DNA from 2 places in the Arenibacter sp. S6351L genome. Region 1 is predicted to be linked to the other one. Evidence: riboswitches for the same ligand, from Rfam matches in the RefSeq annotation. Region 1 holds a riboswitch; the other holds the start of a gene.
What was found. Region 1 has a riboswitch for thiamine pyrophosphate ahead of MWU82_RS07665 (TonB-dependent receptor). Riboswitches for the same ligand answer to the same signal wherever they lie in the genome.

Region 1 (7,997 bases):
ATAAGTTGGAGCCAGAGGCGATAATAGGTTTCATTTTAGTTTCAGTTTCTTTATGAACTGCCTGGGGGAACAAGTTGGTCAATACTTCCAGGAACATATCTTTGGTAAAAGGTTTCTGCAGGATATCTGAAAAACCTGCTTCAATATACTGCTCTCTTTTTAAATCCTTTCGCCCGGTCATGGCTACTATGGGTTGCCCGGCATAATGTGAATATGTGCCGTTTTGTAGATTGCTCAACACTTCAAAACCGGTGATATTCGGCATTTGAATATCGGTCAGGACCATGTTGTACTTAAGTATTCCTGTTTTTGAAACTTCATAAAAATTATTGTAGGTATGGGCAGAGAATCCCAAATGATCACAGACTTCCTTTAATAGTTTTAGCATGGCAGGATCATCATCTATGATAAGGAGGGACAACTCAACTTTTGGATTGATTTCAATTTTCTTGGGAGAATTCAAAGGTTTTTTTGATATCTCGAGAGGAATTTCAACTGAAAATGTACTTCCTTTATTTTCCTCGCTACGGAGACTAATTTTTCCACCCAAGAGTTCGGTGAGTTTCTTGGAAATGGTAAGGCCTAGTCCATAACCACCATATTTTTTATCCGTATGGTCCTCCGCCTGGGTGAACTCTTTAAAAATGTGCTCTTGTTTTTCTTTTTTAATGCCTATACCAGAATCTGTGACCTCAATTAAGGTTATGTAGTTTCCGTTTGCCTCGCTTATTACCTTGGCTTCAACTTTTATGAAACCTTCATTGGTGAATTTATAGGCATTGCCCATTAGGTTGGTCAAAATTTGTCTTATCCTAAATGGATCTCCCAAAACGGGATTATCCAATTGCCTGTCTATTTTTAGCTGGAGTTCTATGGGTTTTGTTAAATGTATTTCCTTGAGGTTTTCGGCAGTTTCCCTGATAAGATCGGAAAGAATAAATGCCGTTTGGTCTATCTTGATTTTTCCTGCCTCCAATTTGGAAAAATCCAATAGATCGTTTACAAGGCTATCCACATATTTTGAAGCGGATTTTACATTTTTTAAATAGGATACCTGTTTGCCTGTGAGCCCAGTGTTTTCCATTAGTTCGGAATAACCGGTTATTGTATTTAGGGGGGTGCGCAGGTCATGGCTAACAGTAGAGATTAATTGTTCCCGACTTTTTAAAAGGGATTCGGAAAATTTCTTTTCTTTCTCCAGCTGCTGTCTGTACAGTTGTACCTTCCAATAATCTTTGGTAATCAAAAAAGTAAAGAGACCCACAATCGCTATGCCCAGCAAGCTGGCAAAACCGGCCACACGTAGGCTTCGTTTTAGGGCAGTTTGCTTTTTTAGGTTGTCATTATAGGATTTTGTTATTACTTCCTGTTCAAAGGCAGAAATAATACTTCGCAGCTGTTGTGAAATTTCCAGATCGGCCCTACTTAATTGCAATTCTTTCTGCGCTACCGAGCGTAGGGCTTTGGTATTGCTCTGTTTGGCCTCGGCCAAAAGTGATTTGGATACCGTTAAGACCGAATCTACCCGTTGTGAAACGGGAATGTTGCTGGTGTCTTTTGGGACGTTTTCGCTAAGGTATTCGGCCCATTTTTTTATGGTATTCTGCGCATCAGGAGGTAGGTCCAAATAATTGGGATTAAGGCTTTCCGGCGTAATTTTTCCAAGAGACTCCTCAATTTTGCTAAATTCCTTTAGGGCATTGTCTATAGAATTGTTGGCTTCGCTTTTTCTTTTCAATCGAAGAAGTTCATTGCTGTTGAAAACCTTTTTTTTAAGAAGCCCCTGTACGCTGTCCAACATTTCCTTTTGGTAGTCATTGACCGTAAGTAGTTTAAGGGAGTCTATGGTGATAAAGATGGAATCTATCTTTTGGGCATAGGCCGTAAAACTTTTTGGAGTCTTTTTTTGGAGTGCCAGCTTGGAAAGACTTTCCGCTTCATATAGTTCTGTAAGTAGGGAGCCTGTTTTTAGTAATTTGGCATCGTTTTCCGTTGCCGCGTCCGTAGATACAAATACCTTTATTTCTGAAAATATAAAATAGGCCACAACTAGGGTCAATATCCCAAGCATAAGATAGCTGAACATAATTTTAAAGGTGAATTTGTTCTTTGTTTTATTCATTAATAATTCCAGTTTTTACGGCTGTTATTCTAATTTACGTATTTCAAGGCCCATTGGTCTATAAATTATAGTTAATTATTTATCTCTTTTTATTATGAAATTAGATTGGCCGTACGTAAATTTGCGCCCGTCTCAAAGGGGTGCTTGTTAGGTCAGGCTGAGATTATACCCAAGGAACCTGGGCAGGTAATGCTGCCAAGGGATGCGAAAATCGCGTTTTGGAATTTCCAACGTTTTATTTTCGATACAATTTTGTAATCGGAAAAAACAAAAATCAATTTTTAACAAGAATAATAGCCCCTTTTATTCGTAACAAATGTATTACGGATGAAAACTATGTTCACAACGGTCGCTATCGTAGCGACTACGCTTTTGGCGATTGGCCAAGAGAAACCCAAAGATTCTTTGGAAGGAAAAGAAATTGCCTTGGATGAGGTATTGGTATCTGCCGTTAGGGTTACCAAGCAATCTCCGGTAACCTTTACCAACCTCACCAAAGAACAGATCAAACCCAGAAATTTAGGACAGGATATTCCTATCCTAATGAATTTTATGCCAGCTGTGGTTACCACTTCCGATGCCGGGGCAGGTGTTGGTTACACAGGTATTAGAGTTCGTGGTAGTGATGGTACACGGGTTAATGTTACCATTAATGGGATTCCCTACAACGATGCCGAATCGCATGGTTCGTTTTGGGTAAACATGCCCGACTTCGCCTCTTCCACGGAAAGTTTGCAATTGCAACGTGGGGTAGGAACATCAACAAATGGGTCAGGAGCCTTTGGAGCAAGTTTAAATTTGTTGACCGATGCCGTTTCCAATGAGGCCTTTGGTCAGATTTCGTCTTCCATAGGCAGTTTTGGCACACTTAGAAATAATCTAAAATTTAGTACCGGCTTATTAAACGATCATGTAGAGATTGCCGGACGTTTGTCTAGAATAACCTCTGACGGTTACATTGATAGGGCTTCTTCAGAATTGGATTCCTACTTTTTGCAAGGGTCATATGTTGACGACAATACATTGGTCAAGGCATTATTGTTCGGGGGTCATGAAATTACCTATCAGGCTTGGAACGGTATAGATGCCGAAACTTTGGCATCTGACAGGACTTTCAATTCCGCGGGAATCTATACCGATGAAAATGGAAATACCCAGTTTTATGACAACGAAGTGGATAATTATAGGCAAAATCATTTTCAATTGCATTGGAACGAACAAATTGCCAATAATTGGAATACCAATCTGGCATTCCATTTTACGAAAGGAAGAGGGTTTTTTGAACAGTATAAGGAAGACGATGACTTTAGTACCTATGGCATTGAGCCAATAATGGTTGATGGGGAAGAAGTGGATAAGACCGATCTAATAAGAAGACGCTGGCTGGTCAATGATTTTTACGGAACCACGTTTTCTGCCAATTATGATAAAGAGAGTTTAAATTTAATTCTTGGAGGAGGTTGGAACAAATATGAAGGAAGCCATTTTGGGGAAATTATTTGGGCGCGTTTTTCCAACAATAAAGATTATGAAGACAGATATTATGATGACAGTTCCACCAAAACGGACCTAAATCTTTTTGCCAAGGCCAATTATAAGTTTAGCGACCAATGGAGTGCTTATGGAGATCTACAGTTTAGGACCATAGGGTATAAGGCTAATGGCGAAGACACAGGACTTGTTGATGATACCTTTAATTTTTTCAACCCCAAGCTTGGGATTACCTATGATCTGAACATGAATAATAATTTTTACCTCTCTTATGCCAGGGCCAATCGTGAACCTAACAGAAATGATTATGAAAGTGGTAGCCCCAAGCCTGAAAAGTTAAACGATTATGAGTTGGGATGGCGCTATATTACTCCAGATGTACAGTTGAATACCAATGTGTACTTTATGGGGTATAAGGACCAATTGGTGCTCACTGGTGAATTAAATGATGTTGGAGCTCCTTTGCGTGCCAATGTTGGGGACAGTTACCGCTTAGGTTTGGAAGTGGATGCTACCATAGCCTTGGGGAATCAATTTAAAATACGGCCCAATGTGGCATTGAGCAGAAACAGAAACAGGGATTTTGTGTTTCAACGGGATGGTGAACTGCAAGAACTTGGAGATACCCATATTTCCTTTTCGCCAGATATTATCGTTGGAAACGTTTTAACTTATCAGCCTAAGGAAAATGTTCAATTTAGCTTGTTGACCAAGTTTGTTGGAGAACAATATATGGGTAATATAGATTCTGAAGGATCTAAGTTGGATTCGTATTCGCAAACCGATTTTAATGTGCAGTATGAAATCAATACCAACGGTTTTGTAAAGAGCATAGTTTTATCAGGATTGGTCAATAATATATTTGATGCCGTATATGTGTCCAATGGATACTTTTATACTTTTGATGACGATTATTCAGTGCCTGGGACCGTTACCACCTATGAAGGGGCCGGTTACTATCCGCAGGCAGGGATCAATTTCCTACTTGGGGCATCCATAAGTTTTTAAGTACGCGTTACCGTTTTATTCTGTAACTTAAAAACCCCTATGTTGGCTCATTAGGCCAACATAGGGGTTTGTTTTTATATTCCTAATATTAAAACTGTGCAGTTTAGGAGAACTAATTCTTCGGTTAGAAGATTATACTTTCTCCGGCACTATATAGGGATATCTGTACTTTCTGGTAAGCAAAAGGTCAGCTTCTTCATTGTTTATGAATTTTTCGAACTCCCCATTAAATTTTAAGGTTTCCCCGACCCTCAACGCAATATTTGCTATCAATGGCAGTACGGTGGACATATGACCTGTCTCAATATCGCAATTTAAATCATGGTGGTTTCCTGAGCGAACCCCGTCTATAAAGTTTCCATAATGTCCCTTGCTGTCAGGGGCGGTCAAAAATGAGGTGTCGCCACCAACGGCAGCGCTTCCGGCCATTTCAGAACCTGCAAAAGGTTCTGTTTCCTTGCCTCTGTATGCTTTCCAGGTAGAGCCGTTTACTTCCATCCATCCTTCTGTTCCGTAAAACATATTCCCAATCTTAATGCCTAAATTGGCCTCATGGTTGGTATACCTGCCACGGGTTTCAAATTCCAATATTTTTCCATCCTCATATTCAAATACCGAAGTTTGGGTGTTTGGTGTTTCTTGTGAACATTCCTGGGGTGTAAATCCAAAAATACCTCCCATAGACTGCACCTTAACCGGATGTATCTTTTTATTAAGACCCCATCGGGCTATATCAAATTGATGTGGCCCTTGGTTGCCTGTGTCGCCATTGCCGGTGTCCCAGTGCCAATGCCAATTATAGTGTCCCTTTTTTTCATTATAAGGCCTATAGGTTGCCGGACCCAGCCAAAGATCGTAGTTCAAGGTTGATGGTGAAACACTGTCTGGAGAAATCCCAAAGGAATCCCTAGGCTTAAAACAGGTGCCTCTGGATAAAAATACCTCTCCAATACCCCCACGATGCAAGAAATCCATGGCCTGCATTACATTGCTTATGGATCTGTTTTGGAAACCTACTTGGACAACCCGATTATATTTTCGTGCGGCCTCTACCATTTTTCTTCCTTCCCATACATTATGGGAACTAGGTTTTTCAACATACACATGTTTTCCGGCCTGGCAGGCCCAGATGGTGGCCAGTGCATGCCAATGATTGGGAACTGCTACTACTACAGCGTCTATTTCCTTGTCCTCAAAAACACGGCGCATATCTTCCTCGGTACCTGGTTTGTTACCTTTTTGGTTTTTGGTAGCCATTTTTACATTGTCGCCCAAAACAGCAGAGTCAACATCACAAACGGTTTTAATTCGTACTCCATCATTGTACATCTCGGAAAAATTTTCCAACAAATTACTTCCACGACCCCTGACACCAATAGATCCGAGGACCACGCGGTCATTGGCACCCATAATGTTCCCGTAAGATTTTGCGGAAAAGGCAGATGCACCAACAACAACGCCGGTACTGGCAAGGGTAGTTTTTTTAATAAAGTCTCTTCTGTTGTCCATAATTATGTTTTAATAAATTCTGTATTAATAAGTTATTTGGAATAATGTTTACTGCTTTGAAAAATTGGCGAACTCCGAATCTAGCTCTGCCTTTCCCAAATTCTTGCTTGCTACTACAATCCGATGTTTAAAGGTTACATCCTCCCCTTTGTCCAGGCTTAGGTTCAAAGTTTCCTTTCCATCACTAAAGACTTCCTGTCCTAAGGGATTGGCTGCAAAAAGGCCATAGCCCCGAGTATGCCAATAGGTAGGATAGCCGGCATTGGAAGTATGGTCCAATATTGCCAGGGATATTTTTTCGTCCCCAATGTTCGATCTTAAATTCACCCAATTGGATCGTTTTCCCCAACAGTCGTCCCCTTCAATATTCTCGCTGTTAATGTAATTTCCGTTTACGCCTTCATTGTTTAAGACAGGGACACCGGTAGGGATTCCATTGGAATCGGTAAAAATATCGGGCTTGTTGGAGGGGTGCTCCAATTCGCGAGTAACCCGTATGCCCAAGACGCCTTCCTTATTGTCCTTAAAAATTACTTTTTCGTTGGGAGCAGACAGGTTGGTGATACGATCTATGGAATATTCATCGTGATCGCCTCTAAAAATAAAAGTGGTGTTTTCTTTTAACAATACCTTTCCTTCGTTAGAAACCCAATCCATGGCCACCTTTAGGCTTGCTTCCTCATTGCCGTCTTCGATACCCAGTATTTCCTTGTGAAGAATGGTGCCGTAACTTCCTCTCTTTTCTACTTTGATGGAATCCGAATTGTTCCAAAAATCCAATCCGTTAACATCACCGTAATTAAACCAAACTCCTACGTGATGCGGATGGTCCACCCTTTCCCCCACAGACGGTTCCAAGGGATATTTTCTGGTAATCTTGGTGCCCTTAGGGGTAATTAAAGGGTATAGTACCGGTTTTTTAATGTTGGTAGGATAGATATAGGAGGTAAATAGATTACCATCAATAAATACATCTACCTTTCTCTCTTGGTCGTTGCGGACCAGTTTTATTCTTTTTTCTGTCTTGGGTTGAATGTCGGCCTCGACCGTTTTGTCCGACTTGGCCTGCTTGCAGGATACCATAAAGACTAGGGCTATAACACTGCTTAAACCCGATTTAAGAAGTAATGTTGTTGTGTTCATTCTTGTTGATCTATATTGAATTGGATTAATTTGTTTCAAGAGATTATAATTCCACTACATTTTTCCAATTTTAATGTTTCGGAAGCTGGCGGTCATCTCGGTATTGGGGTGTAGTTGCAACCCTATGGGTCCCGTTTTAACATAACTGTCGGAAGTGTAGCTCATAACATGTTTGTTGTTGAGCCAAACTTCGTAATACCCGGCAATGGCTATCACTTTTATGGTATTCCAGTCGTTGGGCTTTAGGATTTCCTTGACGTTTTGGGCTTCTACGGGATACTTTTTTCCTACAATGTAGGGGGAGCCGGTCATATCACGCTTTAAAGAGCCCGAAATCCCCATTTGTATCTGTTCTTTGTCGTTTCTGAGGAAAATCCCCGTATCAACGGTTCCTTCATCATATCTGAAGTCGGTTTCAATTACGAAATCGGTATATTCCTTTTCGGTCCATAAAATAGAGCCCTTTTTATCAGGACCACTTTTGGCCTGTAGTATTCCGTTTTCCACGGTCCACCATATGTTGTTTTCAGGAACAATCCATCCTTTGAGATTTTTTCCGTTAAAAGCACTTTTAAGTACTGGGTCTTGTGCATACATGTTTAACGCAATAAAATTCACTATAAGAAACGTACAAATAATTTTTGCTTTCATATAATTAAGGTTTTAACGGTGATACTATAAATTGGAATGTGGTCAATGATTATAAAATAGAGTTCTTAAATTA
Region 2 (7,997 bases), on a different contig from region 1:
ACCCAAGGAAAAGATGGATTTGCAATCTATATATGATATCAAAATAAATAGCTTAAGTGGCAGCCCCATTTATTTGAAAGACTTTGAGGGCACGCATATCCTATTTGTAAATGTGGCTTCAAAATGTGGCTTTACCCCCCAATACAAGCAATTACAGGAACTACAAGATTCTTATAAAAACAATTTAGTAGTTATTGGATTGCCCTGTAATCAATTTGGAGGCCAAGAACCGGGCACCGCTGCCGAAATTGAGACATTTTGTGAAGTAAATTATGGGGTAAAATTCCTAATAACCGAAAAAATCGATGTTAAAGGAAAAAACCAACATCCTTTATACAGTTGGCTTACAAACAAAGCTGTAAATGGCCTTAAAAATTCTTCTGTAAAATGGAATTTTCAAAAATATCTCGTGGACGAAAGAGGTAGTTTGGTGGATTATTTTTTTTCCAACACCAATCCCATGAGTTCTAAAATTACTCAACACTTAAAAAATTAGTCATGTTCGGAATATTCAAAAACAAATCCAAGGAAGAAAAGCTTCAAGAAAAATACAACGGACTTATGAAGGAGTGGCACACACTTTCCAGCATCAACCGGTCTGAAAGCGACAAAAAATATGTAGAAGCTCAGGAAACCTTGGAGGAACTCGTGGCTTTACAAAAGAATTAGGCAAAACATTTATATTACTAATGGGATTAGTTCTAAAATAATATTCAAAATCACACAAAACCCTTGAAACATGAATATTCGTTACAACTAGTTCAGCTACTTTGTAAAAATGTGGTGTTGGGTGGCCGTAAAATAATCACAGAAAATTTGGTTTAACTTATGGCCCTTTGTACTCGCCTTCACACCCAAACTTGGGAAGATTTCTATTATATTCCTAGAAATTCCTTTCACGGATATTACAGCCACATTGTGTATGCCTTCCAAATAACCCTCCTCAAAATCTCTTTTTTCAATAATCCTTTTCTCAATTTCACTGGCGTATAGGAATATTTTACGATCGGACTCTAGAATAATATTTTCCAAAACGTTCAACTTCCCTTTATCTATATCCGCACGGGCTTCTTCCAATAAATGTTCGGCTATACCAATATAATTTATCCAAAGTGTTAAATCGGCAAAAAGAGCAAAGGGAATTTTAAAAATAGGGTGAGGCAGATAGCGATCATTATAGCTGAAACTACAGCTCTTATGGGCCATATAACCTTTAACGGCAAAAGAATGGGTGGCGGTAGCTTGAAGGCCCATGGTATTCCAGTCTTCAATTATCTGCACCGCATCTTTCGGAATCACAAATGACCGTACCCTTGGCGACCCGTCATCATTACGTAATTGGATACCATTCTCCAAAATTTCCGCATTCAATGTAAAATGTGTGAGGTAGGGAGCGCCAGTGGCATAGCGCCATTTTCCAGAAATTCTGTATTGGTCATCAACCATTTCAGCCGTACCAAAAACCCCTCCGCTTCCTCCCAAACAAGGGGAGACTCCTGCCTTCATAAAAATTTCCTGGGCCTTGGACGGCTGTAAGTTACCTATGAAATAATTGGCTCCGCTACATAGGGTGATGGTCCATCCCAAGCTGGCATCAATCTTGGCCAATGCCCTAAGCCTGGACAGTCCCTCTGTTAGGGATAGTTCCAAACCTCCATAAGTTTTAGGAACCCATATGTTCCATAGGTTTTCATTGTTGATCCAATCCAAAACATCTTGTGGAAATACATCAACTCCCCAATTTAGTCTTCTAAGCTTGTGCAGGTTGTCCACTTGTGTCATCTATAATTAATTTTCTCCATTTAAAATATCCCGACGTCCCCACTATAAACAAGAAAATGGTCAAGCCCGCATAAATATAAAGTTCTTTGTACAAGAGCAAGGGAATTGAAATAATATTACTAATATTTAAGTAGATCCAGTTCTCCATCTTTCTTTTTGCCATGAGCCACATTCCGGCCCAGGCAAAGGCACTTACAGCCGCATCCCAGATAGGGACATCCGAATTGGTATAAAACCTTAACCAATAGACCATCAGAGCAAAACAGGCAATCACAATCCCAACCGCCTTTATTTGTTCTGTTTTTTCCGAGTAAGTAATAGGGGTTTCTTCTTTTTGCCTACCATACTTCCAATAAAGCCAACCGTAGATACTCATGAACAAATAGTATAGATGTAGTACAATATCCGCATACAGTTTAGTTTGGTATAGTACCCAAATGCCAATTAGTATGGAAACAATTCCAAATAAATAGTTGTGGATATTATTATTCCTTGCCAAAAGCACTTGCGCTACTCCAAGGACTGTTCCCAATGCCTGCAACCATGTAAGGTGTGTAAAAAAATTCTCCATCGATTCCCTAACTTTATTTATGAAATGGGAAGATGAAGAAAGTACCGACTTGCAGTGGTGCAACATCGAACTAAAATCCCTACGCCGGCATTATCCGGATCAGGTTCGGAGCCAAAACTCCTGGGTATCATCTCAGCCCACCCTTAATGGCAAGCACCCCATTTCAAAAACAAAGCTAAAACTTATTTGCGATTTGTAGTCTATTTTTAGATATGTATTTAAAAAAGAAGACTCATAAGCTAGATAATCCCATTTGTAAGTGAAAGTATAACTATATACTTCTATCATCAAGGTTGCGAAACGCGGATATTTAATCCTTCTTCACCAAAGTATTCAACACCAAAGCCGAAATGATCATAAATAGCCCTATGAAACTATAAATAGTATACGCCTCACTGAACCATAAAACACCAATGGAAATTGTAAAAATCACTTCAATATATTTTAATGGGGCAACAAGGTTTGTTTTTGCAATTTGAAATGCCTTGGTCATATATAATTGCCCCATGAAACCAAAGACACCCAACAGGATTAAAAATACCCATTCGTAACCCATGGGCCGTACCCAAACGGCAATAGCCAAAAGTCCGCCTATAACGGTTCCTACAAACATAAAATAATTTACTACAACTGCAGGATGATCTGAAACTCCAATTTTTCTAATAACCACGTAGACCATTCCACTAAAAACAGAAGCAGTTAAAATTAAAGTTAGTCCTGTGGTATTAATGTTGCCGTCAAATCCTTTTAAAACCAATACCCCTGCAAAGGCCGTAAGAAAGAAAACCCACTGAATATTTTTCAACTTTTCCCTTAACAGGAAAACCGCAAAAATAGCGGCAAAAATAGGGGCTATATAGCGTAATGAAACTGCTGTACCTACATTTAAGTATTTTAGAGAAAGAAAGAACAGACTCATAGCCGTTAAGCCGAGCCCAGCCCTTAACAACATTAATCTTCGTTTGTTACCAAATATTGGAATCCCTTTGACCAAAATAAAAGTGGTAGCCAATACGAACGAACCAAAACATCTAAAAAATACAATTTGGAATGTTGGGATACGGGCCAAATATTTTACGGAAACATTCATCAAGGCAAATGAAAAGGTGCTGATGACCATAAAAAGTACCGCCTTTTTAAAATCCAATCCGGAAGATTTACTCCATTTAATAGGTAACAAAATAGCGTTGTTGATTTGCCAAAGCCAATATTCATGGGCTTAAAAGTGCTAAGGTATAAAAACACGGGCCATAGTTGGCGTAAGAATGGTACGAATTGCCCATATTTAATAATTCCTGTTTTGTGATGTCCTCCGCACAAGTACCCGGTTACAATGCACATTGGAAACAAAAAAACTCAGTTATACCCATCAAAAAAATTGTGTTCCATAATTAAGAGCACCGTAAAAAGAAAAGATATTTCAATCACAAGTTTTTATAAAGTATGGTTAGGCTACCTATTAATTAATTTCTTCGGGAATTTTAGAATTGTAGTCTTCAGTCCATAAATTTTGCTGCCAAACAAAACCACAGATAGCCGACTTGATTATTTCTGTGTTTTCCGGGTACTCTCAAAATCCTGAAGATTACCTTTTATTATATTTTCTTTTACTAATTTAGTTCTATCCATTTGCAAATATTAAGAAGGAATCCCTTAAAAGAGATGTCAGCACCTTAGTAATATCACGATTAAAATAAGGTTTTGGAAACACAAAAAATATAGGTTCGAAAATCAAATCGTTTATATGTTTAATTATTGTCCAATGAAACCCTTTGTCCAGGAGCTATTTCAATACACCAACCATCAAAATAATGCTATTATTTCGGCAATAACCGAAAATCATAGCCAAATTTCCGCAAAAACCATTAAGCTTATCAGCCATATTATAAATGTCCATCAAATCTGGAATGCTAAATTTAATTTGAACAATACAGAATTGTTTGACGCATGGACAATACATGAAGTCTCTGATTTGGAAGGGTACGAAAGGTTAAACTTTGACCAATCCATAGAAATACTGTCCATATACAAGTTAGATCAGTTGATTGACTGGAAGACTACAAACGGCAAATATTTCCAGAACAGTGTTTTGGATATTTTGTTCCAAATTATCAATCATTCAAATTATCATAGAGCACAAATAGCCACTGAATTCAGAATGAGTGGAATTCAACCAATAATGACTGATTTTATTCTTTTCAAAATGACAAAACCCCAATAAAACTAATTAGATAACATATTTAAAAGATAAGTATTCAACACAATTTAACCTATGTTAAATGCTTTGCTTTGGCATTGTCACAAATTTGCATTTTACTACTTTACTTGTGCTATTTTCACAGTAAAAAACAGTAATAATAATTCTAAAATTATTCCGATAGACTGTTGTTTGCCACAACCCAATAATATGAACATAAAAAAACTACATTATTATTCTGGAATTATAATTTCAATTTTCGTGGGAACGCATCTATTTAATCATTTATTTGGTCTTTACGGAGCAAATGCCCATATTGAAATGATGAATCATCTAAGGGTGGTTTATCGAAATCCCATCGCTGAAACTATCCTACTTGCCACAATTGTAGTTCAAATTTTTTCAGGAGTAAAACTTTTCCTAAAAAAACGAAAAAAGGTCTCCGACTTTTTTGAAAAATCGAAAATTTGGACTGGGCTTTACCTCGCATTTTTCTTATTGATACATTCAAGTGCCGTACTATTTGGGAGACTATTTTTAAATTTGGATACTAACTTTTATTTTGGAGCAGCAGGTCTAAATGTATTCCCTGTAAATATATTTTTCATACCATATTATGGTCTTGCCATGATTTCATTTTTCCTTCATGTTTCGGCTATCCATAGCAAAAAAATGAAATGGAATATACTCGGAGTTGAACCAAGGAAACAATCTTACCTTATTTTAATTATGGGATTAATAACTATTTTGGTAATATTCTATGGGTTTACAAATGGATTTTCTGGAGTGGTCATACCAGCAGAGTATGGTATTATAATCGGTAAATAAAGGGCAGAAACAGGACCATACTGTACCCCCCCCTACCCCCAAAACCAAGCTAATACACTTTGCAGAGCCCTCACTTATAAAATATAGATGGACTTCCTCCTTTGGGCTTCCTTTAGAACACAAGTAAAATTAAAGGTAATATTACAATCTAGAAACGTGCGGCATCCTTAACAAACTTCAACATTCTATTCCAGGGAATGTAACAATTATCAGTAGAGTATTACTAATAACAAATAATTTGAAACAGTTTTTGCAAATAATACATTTTAAATGCTAAACCTAAATCATTGCCCTATGAATCCCAATCCAATAATCAGTTTGTTTCACTCGCTTTCACCATTAAAAAATGATGTTATTGAGGATTTTGAAAAAATCATTTCATATGACCTAATTCCAAAAAATACAGCTTTATTGGAAATTGGTAAGTATGCCAAATCCATGTTTTTTGTTCAACGCGGATTGGCACGTGCATTTTACTTTCATGATGATAAAGATGTAACAGATTATTTTGCAATAGACGGCCAATTTATTGGGGCAGTTCCAAGTTTATTGACCGGGCTTCCGAGTGATAAAGGCATCCAATTAATTGAGGATTCAGAAATATTTCATTTTTTGTCAGCTGATTTTGAAAAACTATGTGCAAAGTACCATGCTTTGGAACATAATGCGAGAAAACTCATGGGATTGGCCTTACTGGAAGAACAACAACGTATAGCAAGCCTTCGATTCTACAGTATGAAAGAGCGTTATGAAATCATGGAAAAAAAATACCCCGGGATTATGAACAGATGCCCTCTTCATTACATAGCTTCCTACCTAGGCACTACCCAGGTTAGTATTAGTAGAATTAGGGCCGGTATTCAATAGTGCTTATAAAAATGATATATCCCACTTAACCGGAATTCCATACGGTACTTATTCCACAACCGATCATTTTTTGAACTTGGTGCTCCTTCTTCCTATTTCACGGCGATTACTATACCAATGTTGCCATTCTCTAGCTTCCAACCATATAAACAGCAGCTACACAATTTATTTATGGATAGCTACTTTTTTGTAGAATGCCTTTATACCGCATAATATTCAGCAAGTCTTTCGGTAATTTTTAAGTTCACCCTTAATTGTCTACGACTTCAACAATAAAACAGTTCGCAGTAAGGGAGGTGTTTTTTAACATATGTAAAGATATGTTTTACGGAAGTAACCCAAATTTGCATTCACTATGGAACATCAAACAGTAACAATTATAGGAGCAGGTATAGCCGGACTTACCACCGCTATAGCACTCAACAGAATCGGAATTAAGACTCAAATTTTTGAAGCAACCAATAAAATAGAGCCTGTAGGGGCAGGATTAGGGTTGGGACTAAATGCCATGAAGGCTTTTAAGGCACTTGGCATATATGAAGAGGTTTTAGGTCAAGGTAAACTTTTGCCCTCTTTTTCCATTTATGATCCATTTGGAAAAATAATCTCAAAAACAAATTTCGATAAGGAATTAGGCAGTAGAACTTTTTCAATACATAGGGCCACCCTACATCAGTTATTATTATCAAAACTTGATCCGTCAACAATTCACTTGGGCAAACGAATAGAATCTTTTGAGAGTACGGATTTTGCTGTTAAACTAAAATTTGAAGATGGAAGCACATATCTTTCCAACTATGTTATTGTTGCAGACGGCATACACTCCGTTATAAGGCAACAGCTGGTCCCTGACGCCAAAATCAGATATTCGGGATATACCTGTTGGAGAGCAATCATTAAAAATCCCCAGCTGCTAGTAAACGAAGCATCAGAAACTTGGGGCGCAAATGGTAGGTTCGGTATAGTGCCCCTTGCAGATAATTACCTGTATTGGTTTGCCTGCGTCAATGCAGCCGCTGAGGAGCCTCATTTTAAGTCCTATCAAGTTGTGGATATCTACAATCGATTTAAAAAATACCATTGGCACATACCTAAAATTCTAAAGGCATCCATTAATGCCAACTTAATTCAGAATGATATATGTGATATAATACCATTGAACCATTTTGCTTTTGGACGTATCGTACTGATTGGGGACGCTGCCCATGCTACAACACCCAATATGGGGCAAGGGGCACGCCAAGCTATAGAAGATGCGGTAATAATTGCAAAAAGTATGTCCGAGATTTCAAATTATGAACATGCTTTTTTAAGGTTCGAAAAACATAGGCTCAAAAGAACAAAATGGATTATCGATAAGTCAAGACAAATTGGCAAATTGGCACAATTGGAAGCGCATAATCTCATAGCAATACGAAATACCCTATTGCGATGTATGCCAGACGCATTGGGAAAAAATCAAATAAAAAAAATAGAAGAAGTTGACTTTGAAAATATAAGTAATTAATGAAAGTTGTAAACCCTCTACAGTGGAAGGATTATATTTTTTTCTGTGGCTTACCAACCCTTTTGAATTATATAGCCTGCCAATTGATAATCCCCCTATTTGAAACCAATAGTCTATTGCCCATTGAGGTCATCTATTTCATTAGCGTTGGTGGAATTGCGTTAATTCCAATGTTTATTATGTCAATTTTCTTATCTAAAAACGAAAGTACTTCCAATAAAATTAAAGCTATTTTTTTTAGAATG

Region 2: it holds a riboswitch for thiamine pyrophosphate, as region 1 does, so the genes downstream of both, pnuC (nicotinamide riboside transporter PnuC) here and MWU82_RS07665 (TonB-dependent receptor) in region 1, are expected to answer to the same signal.

Annotation. Positions count from the first base shown of each region.
Region 1 covers NZ_JALKBB010000007.1:43,366-51,362, forward strand. The annotation lists gene MWU82_RS07660 (ATP-binding protein) at 1-2,122, opposite strand, end outside; TPP riboswitch at 2,248-2,342, shown strand; gene MWU82_RS07665 (TonB-dependent receptor) at 2,450-4,621, shown strand; gene MWU82_RS07670 (Gfo/Idh/MocA family oxidoreductase) at 4,754-6,130, opposite strand; gene MWU82_RS07675 (PmoA family protein) at 6,179-7,273, opposite strand; gene MWU82_RS07680 (DUF1080 domain-containing protein) at 7,328-7,924, opposite strand.
Region 2 covers NZ_JALKBB010000018.1:4,464-12,460, reverse strand. The annotation lists gene MWU82_RS14700 (glutathione peroxidase) at 1-496, shown strand, start outside; gene MWU82_RS14695 (Lacal_2735 family protein) at 499-669, shown strand; gene MWU82_RS14690 (acyl-CoA dehydrogenase) at 766-1,782, opposite strand; gene pnuC (nicotinamide riboside transporter PnuC) at 1,751-2,353, opposite strand; TPP riboswitch at 2,413-2,524, opposite strand; gene MWU82_RS14680 (DMT family transporter) at 2,664-3,533, opposite strand; gene MWU82_RS14675 (DinB family protein) at 4,116-4,574, shown strand; gene MWU82_RS14670 (hypothetical protein) at 4,761-5,378, shown strand; gene MWU82_RS14665 (Crp/Fnr family transcriptional regulator) at 5,673-6,245, shown strand; gene MWU82_RS14660 (FAD-dependent monooxygenase) at 6,601-7,752, shown strand; gene MWU82_RS14655 (CPBP family intramembrane glutamic endopeptidase) at 7,752-7,997, shown strand, end outside.